One region of the Cytobacillus firmus genome, then DNA from elsewhere that is predicted to be linked to it. Evidence: a T-box and tRNA genes for the amino acid it is inferred to sense, from the RefSeq annotation. Region 1 holds a T-box; the other holds one or more tRNA genes.

The links. A T-box is a leader RNA that pairs with one kind of tRNA and senses whether it is charged. The one in region 1 lies ahead of leuS (leucine--tRNA ligase), so its partner is inferred to be a tRNA-Leu.
Region 2: it has a tRNA-Leu gene. The T-box ahead of leuS (leucine--tRNA ligase) is inferred to sense a tRNA for this amino acid. The anticodon was not compared.

The regions. Positions count from the first base shown of each region.
Region 1 covers NZ_CP098323.1:4,046,806-4,056,967, reverse strand. Annotated here, with positions in the region: gene NAF01_RS20440 (hypothetical protein) at 1-286, opposite strand, end outside; gene NAF01_RS20435 (sigma-54 interaction domain-containing protein) at 424-1,785, shown strand; gene NAF01_RS20430 (GntP family permease) at 2,117-3,436, shown strand; gene NAF01_RS20425 (3-hydroxybutyrate dehydrogenase) at 3,493-4,269, shown strand; gene NAF01_RS20420 (CBO0543 family protein) at 4,405-4,923, shown strand; T-box leader at 5,078-5,301, shown strand; gene leuS (leucine--tRNA ligase) at 5,352-7,769, shown strand; gene NAF01_RS20410 (rhodanese-like domain-containing protein) at 7,938-8,243, shown strand; gene NAF01_RS20405 (sporulation protein Cse60) at 8,346-8,528, shown strand; gene NAF01_RS20400 (BaiN/RdsA family NAD(P)/FAD-dependent oxidoreductase) at 8,555-9,817, opposite strand; gene NAF01_RS20395 (putative polysaccharide biosynthesis protein) at 10,049-10,162, shown strand, end outside.
Region 2 covers NZ_CP098323.1:255,844-266,005, forward strand. Annotated here, with positions in the region: gene NAF01_RS01380 (PP2C family protein-serine/threonine phosphatase) at 1-168, shown strand, start outside; gene NAF01_RS01385 (anti-sigma factor antagonist) at 229-561, shown strand; gene rsbW (anti-sigma B factor RsbW) at 558-1,031, shown strand; gene sigB (RNA polymerase sigma factor SigB) at 1,009-1,803, shown strand; gene NAF01_RS01400 (PP2C family serine/threonine-protein phosphatase) at 1,800-2,396, shown strand; gene NAF01_RS01405 (Tex family protein) at 2,459-4,642, shown strand; gene cmpA (cortex morphogenetic protein CmpA) at 4,808-4,921, opposite strand; gene NAF01_RS01415 (SprT family protein) at 5,055-5,528, shown strand; tRNA gene NAF01_RS01420 (tRNA-Asn) at 5,681-5,755, shown strand; tRNA gene NAF01_RS01425 (tRNA-Ser) at 5,761-5,851, shown strand; tRNA gene NAF01_RS01430 (tRNA-Glu) at 5,867-5,938, shown strand; tRNA gene NAF01_RS01435 (tRNA-Asp) at 5,969-6,044, shown strand; tRNA gene NAF01_RS01440 (tRNA-Gln) at 6,053-6,127, shown strand; tRNA gene NAF01_RS01445 (tRNA-Lys) at 6,136-6,211, shown strand; tRNA gene NAF01_RS01450 (tRNA-Leu) at 6,227-6,311, shown strand; tRNA gene NAF01_RS01455 (tRNA-Leu) at 6,371-6,456, shown strand; tRNA gene NAF01_RS01460 (tRNA-Arg) at 6,516-6,592, shown strand; tRNA gene NAF01_RS01465 (tRNA-Pro) at 6,598-6,674, shown strand; tRNA gene NAF01_RS01470 (tRNA-Gly) at 6,698-6,771, shown strand; rRNA gene NAF01_RS01475 (16S ribosomal RNA) at 6,868-8,417, shown strand; rRNA gene NAF01_RS01480 (23S ribosomal RNA) at 8,625-10,162, shown strand, end outside.

The DNA of each region.
Region 1 (10,162 bases):
TCAGCCATCTCGCCGGATAAGTATGGATAAAGTCTTCAAGGACCTCTTCAGAATAAAGAAGCAGGATATCCAGCTCTGCTTTCTTTTTCTTCAAATCATACAATAGGGCATGTGGAATGGTGTAGTAGTCGTTCAGCTGCCATTGATTTAGCTTCACTGTATAAATATTATGGTTCTCAATATAGGATTCCAGTGCCTGTTTTTGCAGCTGAATACATTCTTCTTTGGGCTTGTTTAAGTATTGCCAGTGGGGATTGATCAAATATATGCCTTTCAGCTGAAACACCTCCCATGTCTGCACGGATTACTAATGGTATGGACAGTAAACGCAAATGGAATACCTATTGAAATGAATTTGTTGTCAGAAAAATATGATAAAATGGTGTTTATAATAGTAGAATGTCCAAAATGAGGGGATCAAAAATGAAAAGTGCATTATTTGATTTGCCTGTTCAAATGGTTGAAACCATTGTAGAAAACGCCTTTGGATGGCTTGTCGTTGTAAATAAAGAAGGAACGATCATTTACATCAATAAAAATTATTGCGATTTCCTTGAGGTGGAGAGGGAACAGGTTCTGGGGAAGCATGTATCGGGGGTTATTGAAAATTCACGAATGCATATAGTGGCAGAATCAGGAAAGGAAGAAATTGCGGACCTGCAATTTATAAGAGGCAACTATATGATAGCAAACCGCATTCCCATTTTTTCTGATGGCGAGGTAATTGGCGCATTCGGGACGGTTTTCTTTAGGGATACAAAGGAATGGATGCAGATGAACAGCCATGTAAAGAGCATGCTCACAAAAATCCAGAGCTATATCCAGGGAATTGATCCAAGTGTAAAATACAGCCTCGATGATATATTAGGAAGCTCAAGCCAGATTCACAGCCTGAAAGAAAAGGTGAAAATGGTGGCAGCCAGTGATATTTCCGTTTTAATCCGCGGGGAAAGCGGGACCGGCAAAGAACTGTTTGCCCACAGCATTCATCAGCTCAGCAACAGGAGCCATCAGCCATTTGTAAAAATTAACTGTGGGGCCATTCCTGAACATCTGCTGGAGTCTGAACTGTTTGGCTATGAAGAGGGAGCTTTTACAGGGGCGAAAAAGGGCGGTAAAAAAGGAAAATTTCAGCTCGCAGATGGAGGGACCTTGTTTTTGGATGAAATCGGGGATATGCCGCTTAATATGCAAGTGAAGTTATTGCGTGCCCTGCAGGAAGGCGAGATTGAAAGTGTTGGGTCAACTTCTCCGGTTAAAGTGGATGTCCGGATTATTGCTGCAACTAACAGACCGCTCGAAAAAATGATGGAGGAAAAGCGTTTTAGGGAGGATTTATTTTATCGAATTAATGTAGTGCCGTTCATGGTTCCTTCTTTGCGCGACAGGATGGAGGACTTACCCCTTCTAATCGACAGCTTTATCAAGAAAATAACGAAAAAATCAGGAAAGAGAATAAGTGCAATTGAAGAGGAAGTCATAGAAAAGTTTCATCAATACAGCTGGCCCGGAAATATCAGGGAGCTTGAAAATGTAATCGAGGCATCCATTCACCTGACAAGCAATGAAACTATCACCACAGAATCATTGCCGGATTATATGAAAGAAACTGCTGTATATCCGGTTGGAAAAAAGAATTTGAAGGATATTCTTGAGGAAACAGAGAAGCGGATTCTGTCACAAAGCTTGAGCAAATATAATAATGACCGAATAGCAGCAGCAAATGCTCTTGGCATCAGTAAATCGTCCATGTACGAAAAGTTAAAGAAATATGGAATTGTATAGGTTTAAAAAGTCCAGAAATCCGGAATATATTCCAGAATTCTGGACTTTTTTGATTCTAGGAATCTTTAATACTGATAACCCTTAGTTAGACGGAATTGTCAGAAAACTATTCTATTAAATTGGAGGACTTGCTCCCTGCCCGTTCCAGATTTCCGGAAAAATAATTCATTAAATGTTCACCATTCCCTTTACCAAGAAGTATTTTTTTGTTGGCACACTTCTTGCAATAACATTTCACAAGAAGTTATTTTTTTATCTTTTTTTGAAAACGTTTGCAAAAGGAGGGGTGACTTGTTAATTTTCTTATATTTAAAACAAAGGGGGAAATGAAATGCTAAGTATGATTGGGTTAATAGGCGGGCTTGCCCTGCTGATATACCTGACGATGCGGGGAATGAATCTGCTGGTGGTCGGTCCATTATCTGCGCTGTTTGTAGCTCTTTTTAGCGGTATGCCTTTATTTCCGCAGCTGGCAGGAGAAGGAGAGGCCAACTTGGTCGGGAACTATATGTCCGGCTTTTCGGGATTTGTCACATCATGGTATCTGATGTTCCTATTAGGTGCTATTTTTGGAAAGGTAATGGAGGATAGCGGTGCGGCTGACAGTGTATCCAAAATGGTCGTGGATAAGCTTGGAATGAAATATGCCGTTCTTGCCATAGTCGCGTCCTGTGCCATTTTAACTTATGGCGGAGTCAGTTTATTCGTTGTCGCCTTCTCTGTATATCCAATGGCGTTGAGTTTATTTAAGCAGGCAAATCTGCCGAGAAGATTTATCCCTGCAGCACTGGCATTTGGATCTGTAACATTTACGATGACTTCTGCAGGTTCACCTGAAATTCAAAACTGGATTCCGATTGAATTCCTAGGAACAACTCCATATGCGGGCTGGGAAGTCAGCTTAATTGTGGCTGTGTTCATGATGATCTTCGGCTACTGGTGGCTGAAGCGCATGATTACCAAGGCTGTAAACAAAGGAGAAACGTTTGAATCCCGCAAGCAGGATCCTGTAACAGAAAATAAGGATTTACCGCATCCAATTATGGGTGTTGTACCATTAGTTGTGGTTTTAATTATTTCCTTCGTTTTTCATGATTCACTTGCACAATCTGCACTTATTCTTGCCTTGCTGGGTGGAGTCATTGCCACATATCTATTGAACCGAAAGTATTTCACTAATTTCTGGAATGCTGTGTCTGATGGAACATTAGGTGCATTGATTGCTATAGGCAATACGGCTGCTGTCGTTGGGTTTGGCGGCGTAGCAAAAGCAGTGCCTGCATTTGCCACAGCAGTTGATTGGATGACGAGCATTCCTGGCAGTCCGCTGATTGGCGGTGCCATAGCCGTAAGTGTGATCGCCGGGATGACTGGGTCAGCTTCAGGAGGCCAGGCAATCGCACTGCCAATTCTTGCACCGCATTATATGGACATGGGCGTTAATGCAGAAGCCCTGCACAGGACGGTTGCCATTTCTTCCGGAGCTCTCGACTCTTTGCCGCATAATGGCTATGTTGTTACCACTGTACGGGCAATCTGCGGTGAAACCCACCAGGCAGCATATGGAGCAGTGGCTGCTGTTACGGTAATTGTCCCGCTGATTGGTTTAGCCATAGCGATTGTATTATTCTCATTCGGATTAGGAATCTAATTTCGGCAGGGGCTCATCAAACAGGGCCCCGGCTTTGTTTTGAAAGGAGCTTATTCATGGTACAAAATAAAGTCGTTTTTATCACTGGTGCAGCGCAGGGAATTGGCTATGAAATTGGCAAGAGGTTTGCCGAACAGGGCTCGAGAATTGTTCTGACTGATATTCAGGAAGCTGCCGTGAAAAAAGCTGCAGAAAACCTGCAGAATGAAGGTTTTGAAGCGCTTGGGCTAAAATGTGATGTCACATCAGAGTCAGATATACAGGCGGCCATTAATGAAACTGTCAGCCGATTCGGTGCTTTGGATGTGCTGATAAATAATGCAGGGCTGCAGCATGTTTCATTTATAGACGAATTTCCAACTGAGAAGTTTGAATTCATGATCAAAGTAATGCTGACTGCTCCATTCGTGGCTATAAAGCACGCGATGCCAATCATGAAAAAACAAAAATCTGGCCGGATACTTAACATGGCTTCCATCAATGGGCTTGTGGGGTTTGCAGGCAAGGCTGCATATAACAGTGCAAAGCATGGTGTTATAGGCTTAACTAAAGTCGCGGCGTTGGAGGCTGCTGAACATGGCATTACGGTTAATGCCATCTGTCCGGGCTATGTAGACACACCACTCGTAAGAAATCAGCTGAATGATCTTGCTAAAACAAGAAATGTCCCCATCGAAAAAGCACTGGAGGAAGTCATTTATCCATTAGTGCCGCAAAAAAGGCTTCTGAAGGTGGAAGAGATTGCAGATTATGCGATTTTTTTGGCTGGCGATGCAGCTAAAGGAATTACGGGCCAGGCGGCAGTTATTGATGGGGGCTATACAGTTCAATAAGAATGCGCATAGCAGTTTTTTAGAGAGGGCAGAGAATGCCCTCTTTTTCTCTTGTCCAGTAATGCGAATAAAACCTCTGAAACTATGGGTATATTGTTGATACTGAATTGATGGCAGATAATTGGTGGAGATATTGTGTATTTATTATTGGTTGTACTTGTCTATATTTTTTTTGCCTGGAAATTTGTTGATTGGAAAAGATGGAAAGAATACTATCCTACTGTCCAATTTTATATCATTGCCAACTTTCTATATAATTTTTTATTTTATAATCATACCCTATGGGCCTATAGAGCAGTTACGCTGGATTGGCTGAATCATACGTTTATTGAAATCACCTTCACTTTGCTGATTATTCCAGTCGTCGTCATGATTTACCTTCGCTATTTTCCGGAAAAAAATCTAAAGAAAAAGATTTTTTATACTGGCGTGTGGATCGTTTATTTCTCAGTGCTGGAGTATTTGTTTTCTAAAAAGGGATTGTTTATTTATGATAATGGGTGGAATTTCTGGTGGTCTGTGCTATTTAATCTCATCATGTTCATCATGCTGCGAATGCATTATAAAAAGCCGGGAATAGCTATGGCAGTTTCGCTTCCTATCATTGCGATTCTATTATGGCTCTTTCATCCGCATCTGATCGATTTGAAATAATGATTGGATGGTTTCGTAAACATTTTGCCCTAAAGAAAGTGAAACATGGTGCACAATTTTAAAAGCTTTGCATATTCTAAGTATTAAATTCCTGTCAGGATAAGCCTACTTGCATCCTGGCGGGAAATTTATTACAATAGTCATATTCTTATACTAAAATGCTTAGATAAGGAGCAGTAGTGGTGCAGCGCCCGTTTTAAGAGAGTTGACGGCAGGTGCAAGTCAGCCGGGCACATCATGAACTCGCCTTTGAGCAGCAAGTGTGAAATACCAGTAATGCTTGCCGTTTTCCGCGTTAAGGATGAATGAAGCGAGTGACATGTTCACTAATGTGGGTGGTACCGCGGGAGATTTATACATAATCCTCTCGTCCCTTTTTGGGATGAGAGGTTTTTTTATTTTATTTTCATTAATAGGAGGAAACAAAAATGAGTTTCAATCATAAGGAGATTGAAAAAAAGTGGCAGGGCCACTGGGAAGAAAATAAAACATTCAAAACAACTGAAGATAAAGGCAAGCGCAAGTTTTATGCGCTTGATATGTTCCCATATCCTTCAGGCGCTGGTCTTCACGTTGGCCACCCGGAAGGATATACGGCAACAGATATCCTTTCCCGCATGAAGCGCATGCAGGGCTATAATGTCCTTCATCCGATGGGCTGGGATGCATTTGGTTTACCTGCAGAGCAATATGCACTTGATACAGGGAATGACCCGGCAGAATTCACAGAACAGAATATCAACACCTTCCGCCGCCAGATCAAAGCGTTAGGCTTCTCCTATGACTGGGATCGTGAAGTAAACACAACAGACCCTGAATACTATAAATGGACTCAATGGATCTTCTTAAAGCTTTATGAAAAAGGGCTTGCTTATATCGATGAAGTAGCTGTTAACTGGTGTCCTGCACTTGGAACAGTACTTGCAAATGAAGAGGTTATCGACGGAAAAAGCGAGCGCGGTGGCCATCCGGTAGAACGCCGCCCAATGAGACAGTGGATGCTGAAAATTACGGCTTATGCGGATCGCCTGCTTGAAGATCTTGATTTATTGGATTGGCCAGAGAGCCTAAAGGATATGCAGCGCAACTGGATCGGCCGCTCTGAAGGAGCTGAAGTGACATTCAATATTGAAGGACATGATGGCACATTCACCGTATTCACAACACGTCCTGACACATTATATGGTGCAACATATGCTGTACTTGCTCCAGAGCACGCGCTTGTTGATAAGATCACAACAGAGGGGCAGCAAGAAGCAGTTCAGGCTTACATTGACAAAGTAAAGAGCAAGAGCGATCTTGAGCGGACAGATCTTGCTAAAGAAAAAACGGGTGTCTTCACTGGTGCGTACGCGATCAACCCGGCCAACGGCGAAAAAATGCCAATCTGGATTGCAGATTATGTTTTAGTCAGCTATGGAACAGGTGCCATCATGGCGGTTCCGGCACATGACGAGCGCGACTATGAGTTCGCCAAGCAATTTGATCTGCCTATTAAAGAAGTCGTTGCCGGCGGAGATGTTGATAAAGAAGCATACACTGGCGATGGCGAGCATGTGAACTCAGGTTTCCTTGATGGATTAAACAAAGAGGACGCTATTGAGAAAATGATTGCCTGGCTTGAAGAAAAAGGTATTGGCACCAAGAAGGTTACTTACCGTCTTCGTGACTGGTTATTCAGCCGCCAGCGCTATTGGGGCGAGCCGATTCCAGTTATCCACTGGGAAGATGGCACAATGACTGCCGTGCCGGAAGATCAGCTTCCATTAGTGCTTCCAAAAACAACGGAGATCAAGCCATCCGGTACTGGTGAGTCACCATTAGCCAACATTGATGATTGGGTTAATGTTGTGGATCCGGAAACTGGCAAAAAAGGCCGGAGGGAAACGAACACAATGCCGCAATGGGCAGGCAGCTGCTGGTACTACCTTCGCTATATTGATCCGAAAAATAGTGAAGCTCTTGCAGATCCCGAAAAATTAAAAGAATGGCTTCCGGTTGATATATATATCGGAGGAGCTGAACATGCGGTTCTTCACCTTCTATATGCCCGCTTCTGGCACAAGGTCCTTTACGATGTGGGAGTTGTCCATACGAAGGAACCGTTCCAAAAGCTATTCAACCAGGGTATGATTCTTGGGGAGAACAATGAGAAAATGAGTAAATCAAAAGGCAATGTCGTTAACCCGGATGAAATCGTAGAGAGCCATGGTGCAGATACTCTTCGTTTATACGAAATGTTCATGGGGCCGCTTGAAGCTTCCATCGCCTGGTCTACAAATGGATTGGATGGCTCAAGAAGATTCCTTGACCGCATCTGGCGATTGTTTGTGGAAGAGACTGGTGAATTAAGCCCGAGAATTCAAGACATTGAAGAAGGCAGCAGTCTTGAAAAGGTTTACCACCAAACGGTGAAAAAAGTAACTGAGGACTACGAAGGACTTCGTTTTAACACAGCTATTTCTCAAATGATGGTATTCATTAACGAAGCTTATAAAGCAGATGTGCTGCCAAAAACTTTTGCAGAAGGTTTTGTTAAAATGCTTTCACCAATCGCTCCTCATATTTCAGAAGAGCTTTGGTCAAAATTTGGCCATGATGAGTCCATTGCTTATGAAGCCTGGCCGGCATTTGATGAAGCCAAAATGGTGGATGACGAGGTCGAAATCGTGATTCAAATCAACGGCAAAGTCAAAGCGAAGCTAATGGTTCCGGCCGATGCAAAAAAAGACCTGTTGGAGCAAATCGCAATGGGTGATGAAAAAGTAAAAGAGCAAATTGATGGAAAAACTGTCCGTAAAGTCATTGCAGTACCGGGCAAGCTTGTAAACATCGTTGCAAATTAAGTTATATTGAGATGAACCACCTTTGTTTGATCAAGGGTGGTTTTTTTGTATATATGTTAAAGAAACTTCTCATTTTTTTTTTTTCGTGCCATATAGGGTATTATAGGAGTGGCAGCATTAGTAAAAGCAAAGTGCTATTTAAAAAGTTTTCAGGAAAGGGTGTTAGGATTGGACCGTATTGAAGAGATTACCACTGATGAATTGCAGAAAAAGCTGGAGGCTGGAGAGAAGCTTGAGCTTGTAGATGTTAGAGAAGATGAAGAGGTGGCTTCCGGAATGATTCCTGGAGCCAGACATATCCGCATGGGCACGATCCCTGAGAACCTGGATAAATTCGATAAAGACACTGAGTATATCATTATCTGCCGCTCTGGCGGCCGCAGCGGAAATGTTTGTCATTACTTGCAGGAACAAGGATATAAGGTTCGCAATATGGCTGGCGGCATGCTGAACTGGCAGGGGAAAACAGAATAAATTACAAACGGGGCCAATTAGGCTTCGTTTTTTTTAGTTTTTCAATTTTAAAAATTCGGAAAATTGACCAAGCTAATAAAAAATACTGGGAGGAGAATTCCTGTGATTAAGGTAAAATTATTCGATCACGAGCATGAAAAAGACCTGGAAAAGGATATGAATCATTTTCTGGAGAAGATTGAGGAGAAAAAGCTGCTGGATATAAAATATAATGTGGCCGCAGTGCAGGAGGATGAAGACGATCAGATTTATTGTTTCTCTGCCATGGTAATATATAGAGCCTGACTCTAGTGCATCAGGCTCTATCTTTATTACATGGTATGTGCAGCTGCATTTAATCCGGCTAACCGGCCTGTTACAAGTGCAGAAGTGATATTGTATCCGCCTGTGTAGCCATGGATGTCGAGGATTTCTCCGCAGAAGAAAAGACCTTCCATCATTTTTGAAGCCATTGTCTGCGGTTCGATTTCTTTGACGGAAACACCTCCGCCGGTAACAAAAGCTTTATCGAGAGGCAAAGTGCCGGTTACTTTAAACTGAAAAGATTTGCAGCCCTTAACAAAGCTTCTGATTTTTTCATTGGAAATAGCTGCCCCTTGTGCAGATGGATCAATTCCGTTCTGCTCAAGAAGAAACAAAAGATACCTTTCCGGAAGCAGCCCTTTTAAGAGGTTTTTAATGATTTTCTTCGGTTCTTCTTTAATCTTTTTGGACACTTCCTGAAAAAGAGGTTCTTCCTTTGTATCCGGGAGTGCATCCAGGTTCATGGTTACTTCTTTCAAATTCCACTTCTTCATCGCTTTCACCGCATACTGGCTGCAGCGCAAGACCGCCGGGCCGCTAATGCCGAAATGGGTGAAAATCATATCCATCCGATGTGTTATGAGCGCTTTTCCTTTAGGGTTTAAAACACTAAGTGCCACACTCCGAAGCGACAATCCCTGCAGCGCTTTTTCTTTAATAAAGCTCTCTGAAGATGTCAGCGGAACCTCAGTTGGGAAAAGCTCTGTAATCGTATGGCCTGCTTTTTCAGCCCATGCATAGCCGTCACCGGTTGAGCCTGTGTGAGGAACTGACTTTCCACCGACGGCTATCACAACAGAGTGTGCTTCATAAACATCGCCTGTTTTTAATTCTACCGATTTCACCCTGCCATTTTCATAGTGAACATCCTGAATCGGGCTGTCTGTTTTGATATCGACCTTCAGTTCCTTCAGCCTTGAAATTAAGGCATCAACAACCGATTGCGCTTTGTCGGTAACGGGAAACATCCGCCCATGATCTTCCTCTTTCAGCTCAATTCCCAAATTCTCAAAGAAGCGGATAATATCTTCATTGCTGAAGATGGAAAATGCACTATACAAAAATCTCCCATTGCCCGGGATATGCTTAATGATTTCATCTACTGGGAGCCTGTTTGTGACATTGCACCGGCCTCCACCGGAAATGGCAAGCTTCCTTCCAAGCTTGTTTCCTTTGTCAATGAGAAGGACCTTTGCCTTCTTTTCCGCAGCACCGATTGCTGCCATCAATCCCGAAGGACCTCCGCCTATTACTATTACATCATATTTCATGGTTTCACCAACTTATCTAAATTCGCTAAGTAAACAATAGATTCATTATAAATCAAATATCCTATTTCTAAAAATAATCCCTCATTATACGGTATTGCAAGTGGAATTTCCCCGGCAAGAAGAGTACACTACAAATAGTGTGTCTAAAAAGATAGAAAAATGACGAACTTAGCTTTGGCATTCATATACTTTTATAGTTTGTATGCTGCAGTTTTTTAAGGAAGGGATTATATGTCATCTAAGCTTATAAAGGGAACCTTCATCCTTACGCTTGGCACCATTATCTCGAAGGTTCTTGGTTTGTTTTATGTTATTCCTTTTTATCAAATAGTCGGGAAGGAAGGG
Region 2 (10,162 bases), 1.2 Mb from region 1:
ACAGAAGAAGGGTTTATAGAAAAGGAATCATTGCTGGAATTAATCAAGAAATACATTCATTTAAATGCACAGGAAATAGTTAATAGCGTATATAAAGAACTTGAAAAACTTCAGCATTTTCAATTGCGGGATGATTTTACCTTAATTATTTTAAAAAGAAATGTTTAATGGGTTTTAAAAGCGGGTAACTAGTAAAAAGCAGTTGACATGTAAAGAGGTGGGTCAGTTATGAATATTACTATAGATGTAAAAGAAAATGATATGCTGATTGAAGCAATGATAAGTGGAGAAATTGATGCGTATACAGCACCTAAACTTCGCGAAGAGCTTTTTCCTTTAACAGAAAAGGAAGGCGTAGAAATGGTGGTCAACCTATCAGAAGTCTCTTATATGGATAGTACCGGCTTAGGCGTATTTGTTGGTGTGTTTAAAAATGTCCGTGCCAATAACGGAAAATTCCAGATTGTTGGCTTGTCGGACCGTTTAAAGAGACTTTTCGAAATTACAGGCCTGGCGGATATTATCGATATTAACAGCGGGATTGAAGGTGGAGTACAATGAACGAGCCATTTGATTATATAGAGGTGAAAATTCCGGCCAAGCCGGAGTTTGTCGGGGTAATCCGCCTGACATTATCAGGGATTGCCAGCAGAATGGGATTTGCATATGAAGAAATTGAAGATCTTAAGATTGCTACAAGTGAAGCTTGCACTAATGCAGTTCAACACGCATACAAACAGAATGAGCAAGGGGAAGTAGTCATCGGGTTCGGTTTATACACGGACCGCCTTGAGGTAATGGTCGCAGACAGCGGAAAAAGCTTTGATTTCCAATCTGCGAGACAAGGCATTGGGCCATATGACCAGACTGATTCTGTGGAATTTTTGCGTGAAGGAGGCTTGGGTCTATACCTGATTGAAACATTGATGGATGAAGTAAGAATTCATCATAAAGAGGGTGTTACGGTCTTTATGACCAAATACCTAGAAGGAGAGCAGGTGGAGAGGGATGCAAAAACAATCTCAACCTAACCAAAAATCCAAAGAAGAAACAAATGCTTTAATCAAAGCCTACCAGCTTCACCAGGATGAAGATGCTCAAAATACCCTGGTCCTTCAATATCAGAATTTAGTAGAAGCCATTGCCCGCAAGTACTCAAAAGGGAGATCCTATCATGAGGATATTGTCCAGGTAGGCATTATCGGCTTATTGGGTGCAATCCGCCGCTATGATGAGTCTTTCGGCAAAACATTTGAGGCCTTTGCTGTTCCTACTATTATCGGGGAAATTAAGCGCTTCTTAAGGGATAAAACCTGGAGTGTTCATGTTCCGCGCCGCATAAAGGAATTGGGTCCGAAAATTAAAGCTACCGTTGAAGAGCTTACAACAGAGCTTCATAGGTCGCCAAGAGTAGACGAAATAGCCGATATGCTTGGGGTTTCTGAAGAAGAAGTGCTGGAAGCGATGGAAATGGGGAAAAGTTATCAGGCTCTTTCTGTTGACCATTCAATCGAAGCTGATTCTGATGGCGGAACGGTCACCCTTTTGGATATCGTTGGAAATGTGGACGAGGGCTTTGAAAAAGTAAACCAAATGCTGGTGCTTGAAAAAGTCCTGCATGTTCTGTCAGAGAGAGAGAAATTAATTATTCAATACACATATCTTGAGAATTTGAGCCAAAAGGAAGCTGGAGATAAACTGGGGATTTCCCAGATGCATGTATCAAGACTTCAGCGCCGTGCGATCAAAAAGCTTCAGGAAGCAATCCACTCTGAAACAAATAACTCGGAGTGCCTTTCATGACCAAATTGGTTAGAGATAACATCGAAGTGATTGCACACCAGACAGCTAAAGAAGGCAAATCATTCTGCGGTGATGGCTATTATTTTACCGCAACGGATGAATACTTTGTATGTGTGCTGGCAGATGGCCTTGGAAGCGGGGAATATGCGTATGAGGCTTCTTCTGCTGTTGTTTCCGTTGTAGAGCACCATCATGAGAAAGATGTAGATACGCTTATGAAGCTCTGCAACGAAATTCTTTTGCAAAAAAGAGGAGCAGCAGTCGCGCTGTTTAAAGTACACTTTGCTTCCAGGGAATTTGTATACAGCTGTGTAGGGAATATCCGGTTTTTCCTTTATTCATCTGCAGGAAAACTCACTTATCCCCTGCCTGTAACAGGATATCTGTCAGGAAGGCCGCAGGTGTTTCATACCCAGCGGTTTACGTATGAAGCGGAGTCTAAATTTTTGATATACTCAGATGGCTTTAATATCCATGGGGTTAAATCTTTGCTGAAAGCATTTCTCCCTATTGAACTTATCTCGGAAGATATAAAGAAGCAATATCCATCTACTTCAGATGATGCTACTTTCATACTTGGAAGCTTACTCTAGACAGGGTAAGCTTTTTGTTTGTTCTTTTGATAAAATGAATATTGAGACTCTATGATGGAGGAATGAACTTGGAAAAAACATTGGATAGACAAGATCAAACACTAAATTTAATCGCTGGGGAACTATCGATAGCCATCAAACAAGTAAAAAACACAATCAGCTTACTGGAAGAAGGAAACACAGTCCCGTTTATTGCCCGATACAGAAAAGAACAGACAGGCGCGCTGGATGAAGTTCAAATCCGCGATATTATGGAGCGCTGGCAATACATACAAAACCTTAATCACCGTAAAGAAGAGGTAATCCGCTTAATTGAAGAACAAGGCAAATTGACCGAAGAGCTAAAAACCAAAATTAACAAAGCGGTGAAGCTGCAGGAAGTAGAAGACTTATACCGGCCATATAAGCAAAAGCGCCGGACAAAAGCAACTGCGGCAAAAGAAAAAGGGCTTGAGCCCTTTGCTGAGTGGCTTCTCACTTTTTCGCTAAATGAAACCCCTGCTGCAAAAGCCAAAGAATTCTTATCTGATGAAAAGGAAGTAACCACAACGGAAGAAGCAATCGCTGGTGCAAAAGATATTATCGCAGAGTGGGTATCAGATGAAGCGGAGAGCAGAAAATGGATCCGTATGGAAACAGCCAAAAAGGGGACTATTGAGTCCACTGTGAGAAATAAAGAGAATGACGAAAAAGGCGTTTATGAAATGTATTACGAGTATGAGGAACCGGTGAGCAAGATTGTTCCACACCGCACACTTGCATTGAACCGCGGTGAAAAAGAGGAAGTATTAAAGATTAACATTAAGCCAAATACCGAATTTATTTTAAAGTACTTATATAAAAAGTGGGTAAAGGATGAACGTTCTCCTGCAGGCACGATTGTAAGGGAAGCCATTGATGATGGCTACAAGCGTCTGATCATGCCATCGATTGAACGCGAAATACGCAATGAACTGACTGAAAAAGCAGAAGAACAGGCTATTATGATTTTTTCTGAAAATCTAAGAAAACTGCTGCTTCAGCCCCCGTTGAAAGGAAAGATCGTACTTGGGGTAGACCCTGCCTACAGAACAGGCTGCAAGCTGGCTGTTGTAGATGAAACTGGAAAAGTACTTGATATCGGAGTCATATATCCGCACCCGCCTGTTTCCAAAACGAATCAGGCACGGGAGAAAGTAATTCAAATTCTAAAAACCTATAAAGTAAAAATGGTTGCCATCGGAAATGGGACTGCTTCAAGGGAAACCGAACAGTTCATCGCAGATATATTAAAGGACATGAAAGAGGAAATATTCTACCTGATTGTCAATGAAGCGGGGGCGAGCGTCTACTCTGCCTCGGATCTTGCCAGAGAAGAGTTTCCTGATTTTCAGGTAGAAGAAAGAAGTGCTGTATCAATCGCCCGACGCCTCCAGGATCCTCTTGCAGAATTGGTTAAGATTGATCCAAAGTCAGTTGGGGTTGGTCAATATCAGCATGACGTATCCCAGAAAAAGCTGTCCGAATCCCTTTCCTTTGTTGTAGAGACAGCAGTAAACCAGGTAGGCGTAAATGTGAACACCGCTTCATCTTCATTGCTGCAGCATGTAGCCGGCCTGTCAAAAACAGTTGCCGTAAATATAATTAAAAAACGGGAAGACGAAGGGAAGTTCACGGACCGCAAGCAATTGAAAAAAATCCCCCGACTTGGTGCCAAAACCTATGAACAGGCAATAGGCTTCCTGCGGATTATTGATGGAAAAGAGCCTCTGGACCGGACGGGAATTCATCCGGAAACATATGCAGAAGTAAATAAATTGCTGGCTAATCTCGACTTTAAATCAAATGACCTTGGCTCACCATCGCTAAGAGAGGCGCTCAAAGGCATAGATATCAGCCGGACAGCCCGGGAGCTTGAAATCGGTGAGCTGACATTGAAGGATATCATTGACGCTTTAATGAGACCTGAAAGAGATCCGCGTGATGAGCTGCCGAAGCCTCTTTTGAAAAAAGAAGTTCTAAAGCTTGAAGACCTGCAGGAAGGAATGGAATTGCAAGGGACAGTGCGGAATGTTGTAGATTTCGGAGCCTTTGTCGATATTGGAGTCAAACAGGATGGCCTTGTTCATATATCCAAGCTCAGCCGCCAATTTGTCAAACACCCGCTGGACGTCGTTTCCGTTGGTGATGTGGTAACAGTCTGGGTGGACTCTGTTGATAAACACAAGGGAAGAGTCGCTTTAACAATGCTGGGCCATTCTAATTAATAGAAGCTAATAATTTCACAGTTTTCGAGTCGTCATAAGCTAAATCACACCGGAAATCACTATTTCTGGCGTGATTTGGCTTATGCTTTTTATAACTAATGATGAGTTCGCTTGACTAAGGATTTTCAGCATTGGGACTGGATTGTTCGGCGGGCATTAGTGCCTTTATGAGCAATGCTTCTTTCTATAGAAAAACCAGCACTGATTCAGCAGTTTGATCTGATAGCGGTCTTTTTCATAAAAAGCACGCTGGATTTGATTTTGAAACCATACAGGCATACGATTTACCTCCCGTTAATTGGAATCTGATAATGGCTCCCTCTTTCTGCAAGGAGTTCAGAGCTGTAAAAGGTATATATAATGTATGCTATAATAGGTTGTCATGTTTACGATAAGAGAGGAAAACATTGAGATGAATGACCAGGAGCTTCAGAAACTTGTTGAAAAGATATCATTAGAAAGCTTCGGCAAGCCCTTTTGCCACCAGGCATATTTTAATTCACGCCTAAAATCGACTGGCGGAAGATATATGCTGAATTCACATCATGTTGAAATTAACAAAAAGTATTATGAGCAGCTTGGACCTGAAGAATTAGTGGGAATTATTAAGCACGAGCTCTGTCATTATCATTTGCACTTAGAGGGAAAAGGATATAAACATCGTGATCAGGATTTCAGACTTTTAATGAAGAAAGTGGGAGCACCCCGATTTTGTTCAGCTTTGCCTGATCGCCCTAAAACAAAAAAATCCGTTAAGATTCTTGTTTATGTGTGCAAAGAATGCGGCCAAATTTATCAGAGAAAAAGAAAAGTTGATACGAAGAAATATGTCTGCGGTAAATGCAAAGGAAAATTAGTGTTCAAAAAAGAATTGACATTAGATTAAGTACGCTTTATATTTAATAATTGTCGCAGGTCAATACAGGACAAGCGGCTAATAAATTCTTCTAAAAAGATGCTTGACTTTTATAGTCCGCGTCCTTATAATATGAAGAGTCGATAAGATGTTAGCTGTTTTATTGATCAGTTTATTATTATTCCGCAGTAGCTCAGTGGTAGAGCATTCGGCTGTTAACCGAACGGTCGCAGGTTCGAATCCTGCCTGCGGAGCCATATTTGGGGAAGTACTCAAGTGGCTGAAGAGGCGCCCCTGCTAAGGGTGTAGGTCGCGTAAGCGGCGCGAGGGTTCAAATCCCTCCTTCTCCGCCAGAAAATTCTAACAATGGCCCGTTGGTCAAGCGGTTAAGACACCGCCCTTTCACGGCGGTAACACGGGTTCGAATCCCGTACGGGTCACTTTTTTTATTTCCGACGGTTTTTATGGATGGTCCCGTGGTGTAGCGGTTAACATGCCTGCCTGTCACGCAGGAGATCGCGGGTTCGATTCCCGTCGGGACCGCCATTTGTTATTGGGCTATAGCCAAGCGGTAAGGCACCGGACTTTGACTCCGTCACTCGCAGGTTCGAATCCTGCTAGCCCAGCCATTTTTAATGAGCCATTAGCTCAGTCGGTAGAGCATCTGACTTTTAATCAGAGGGTCGAAGGTTCGAGTCCTTCATGGCTCACCATATTAAATTTTATATGCGGGTGTGGCGGAATTGGCAGACGCACCAGACTTAGGATCTGGCGCCGCAAGGCGTGGGGGTTCGACTCCCTTCACCCGCACCATTAATTACCATTGAATTAAGTATCTCGTTTTGGTATGATGTTACTTGTCGCTTTATTAAGCGGTCGTGGCGGAATGGCAGACGCGCTAGGTTGAGGGCCTAGTGGGGGCAACCCCGTGGAGGTTCAAGTCCTCTCGGCCGCACCAAAAAAGTTATTGACATTTGAATTTAAGATCGTTATAATATAAGAGTTGCTTTAAAAGATGCGCCCGTAGCTCAATTGGATAGAGCGTTTGACTACGGATCAAAAGGTTAGGGGTTCGACTCCTCTCGGGCGCGCCATTATACGGGGAGTAGCTCAGCTTGGTAGAGCACTTGGTTTGGGACCAAGGGGTCGCAGGTTCGAATCCTGTCTTCCCGACCATTCGGGAAATAACAATTCTATATGCGGGTGTAGTTTAGTGGTAAAACCTCAGCCTTCCAAGCTGATGATGAGGGTTCGATTCCCTTCACCCGCTCCAAACTTACTGATTGATCTTTGAAAACTGAACGAACAAAACGTCAACGTTTAAATCATTAGTCTTTTTCGAAAAGACAACTCGAGCTTAATCAACTCTTATATGGAGAGTTTGATCCTGGCTCAGGACGAACGCTGGCGGCGTGCCTAATACATGCAAGTCGAGCGGACAGATGGGAGCTTGCTCCCTGAAGTCAGCGGCGGACGGGTGAGTAACACGTGGGCAACCTGCCTGTAAGACTGGGATAACTCCGGGAAACCGGGGCTAATACCGGATAACTCTTTTCCTCACATGAGGAAAAGCTGAAAGATGGTTTCGGCTATCACTTACAGATGGGCCCGCGGCGCATTAGCTAGTTGGTGAGGTAACGGCTCACCAAGGCCACGATGCGTAGCCGACCTGAGAGGGTGATCGGCCACACTGGGACTGAGACACGGCCCAGACTCCTACGGGAGGCAGCAGTAGGGAATCTTCCGCAATGGACGAAAGTCTGACGGAGCAACGCCGCGTGAGTGATGAAGGTTTTCGGATCGTAAAACTCTGTTGTCAGGGAAGAACAAGTACCGGAGTAACTGCCGGTACCTTGACGGTACCTGACCAGAAAGCCACGGCTAACTACGTGCCAGCAGCCGCGGTAATACGTAGGTGGCAAGCGTTGTCCGGAATTATTGGGCGTAAAGCGCGCGCAGGCGGTTCCTTAAGTCTGATGTGAAAGCCCCCGGCTCAACCGGGGAGGGTCATTGGAAACTGGGGAACTTGAGTGCAGAAGAGAAGAGTGGAATTCCACGTGTAGCGGTGAAATGCGTAGAGATGTGGAGGAACACCAGTGGCGAAGGCGACTCTTTGGTCTGTAACTGACGCTGAGGCGCGAAAGCGTGGGGAGCAAACAGGATTAGATACCCTGGTAGTCCACGCCGTAAACGATGAGTGCTAAGTGTTAGAGGGTTTCCGCCCTTTAGTGCTGCAGCAAACGCATTAAGCACTCCGCCTGGGGAGTACGGCCGCAAGGCTGAAACTCAAAGGAATTGACGGGGGCCCGCACAAGCGGTGGAGCATGTGGTTTAATTCGAAGCAACGCGAAGAACCTTACCAGGTCTTGACATCTCCTGACAACCCTAGAGATAGGGCGTTCCCCTTCGGGGGACAGGATGACAGGTGGTGCATGGTTGTCGTCAGCTCGTGTCGTGAGATGTTGGGTTAAGTCCCGCAACGAGCGCAACCCTTGATCTTAGTTGCCAGCATTCAGTTGGGCACTCTAAGGTGACTGCCGGTGACAAACCGGAGGAAGGTGGGGATGACGTCAAATCATCATGCCCCTTATGACCTGGGCTACACACGTGCTACAATGGATGGTACAAAGGGCTGCGAGACCGCGAGGTTAAGCGAATCCCATAAAACCATTCTCAGTTCGGATTGCAGGCTGCAACTCGCCTGCATGAAGCCGGAATCGCTAGTAATCGCGGATCAGCATGCCGCGGTGAATACGTTCCCGGGCCTTGTACACACCGCCCGTCACACCACGAGAGTTTGTAACACCCGAAGTCGGTGGGGTAACCTTTTGGAGCCAGCCGCCTAAGGTGGGACAGATGATTGGGGTGAAGTCGTAACAAGGTAGCCGTATCGGAAGGTGCGGCTGGATCACCTCCTTTCTAAGGAATATTTACAAGAAACGTGACGTTCTTTGTTCGTTCAGTTTTGAGAGTTCAATCTCTCAATGAAAGATTCGTTCTTTGAAAACTAGATAATGATTATGAAGAAGCAATAACCGAGTAATCGCCATTTTAGTGAATTCTCTCTATGTTAAATAGAGTTAAAAACCTTTGATACTGTTCATCTTCGATGAACCTGTCAAATACGGTTAAGTTAGAAAGGGCGCACGGTGAATGCCTTGGCACTAGGAGCCGATGAAGGACGGTACTAACACCGATATGCTTCGGGGAGCTGTAAGTAAGCTTTGATCCGGAGATTTCCGAATGGGGAAACCCCCTATCCGTAATGGGATAGGATCCTTATCTGAATACATAGGGTATGGAAGGCAGACCCGGGGAACTGAAACATCTAAGTACCCGGAGGAAGAGAAAGCAAACGCGATTCCCTGAGTAGCGGCGAGCGAAACGGGATTAGCCCAAACCAGGAGGCTTGCCTCCTGGGGTTGTAGGACACTCTATACGGAGTTACAAAGGAACGAGGTAAATGAACAGGTCTGGAAAGGCCGGCCAGAGAAGGTAAAAGCCCTGTAGTTGAAACTTCGTTCCCTCCAGAGTGGATCCTGAGTACGGCGGGACACGAGAAATCCCGTCGGAAGCAGGGAGGACCATCTCCCAAGGCTAAATACTCCCTAGTGACCGATAGTGAACCAGTACCGTGAGGGAAAGGTGAAAAGCACCCCGGAAGGGGAGTGAAATAGATCCTGAAACCGTGTGCCTACAAGTAGTTAGAGCCCGTTAATGGGTGATAGCGTGCCTTTTGTAGAATGAACCGGCGAGTTACGATTACATGCGAGGTTAAGTTGATAAGACGGAGCCGCAGCGAAAGCGAGTCTGAATAGGGCGAATGAGTATGTGGTCGTAGACCCGAAACCAGGTGATCTACCCATGTCCAGGGTGAAGTCCAGGTAACACTGGATGGAGGCCCGAACCCACGCACGTTGAAAAGTGCGGGGATGAGGTGTGGGTAGCGGAGAAATTCCAATCGAACTTGGAGATAGCTGGTTCTCTCCGAAATAGCTTTAGGGCTAGCCTCATGTAGTAAGAGTCTTGGAGGTAGAGCACTGTTTGGACTAGGGGCCCCCATCGGGTTACCGAATTCAGACAAACTCCGAATGCCAAAGACTTATCCATGGGAGTCAGACTGCGAGTGATAAGATCCGTAGTCAAGAGGGAAACAGCCCAGACCACCAGCTAAGGTCCCAAAGTATACGTTAAGTGGAAAAGGATGTGGAGTTGCTTAGACAACCAGGATGTTGGCTTAGAAGCAGCCACCATTTAAAGAGTGCGTAATAGCTCACTGGTCGAGTGACTCCGCGCCGAAAATGTACCGGGGCTAAACGTATCACCGAAGCTGTGGATTGACATCTTCCGATGTCAGTGGTAGGAGAGCGTTCTAAGGGCGTTGAAGCCAGACCGCAAGGACTGGTGGAGCGCTTAGAAGTGAGAATGCCGGTATGAGTAGCGAAAGATGGGTGAGAATCCCATCCACCGAATGCCTAAGGTTTCCTGAGGAAGGCTCGTCCGCTCAGGGTTAGTCGGGACCTAAGCCGAGGCTGAAAAGCGTAGGCGATGGACAACAGGTTGATATTCCTGTACCACCTCTTTACCGTTTGAGCAATGGGGGGACGCAGGAGGATAGGGTAAGCGCGCTGATGGATTAGCGCGTCCAAGCAGTTAGGCCGGTA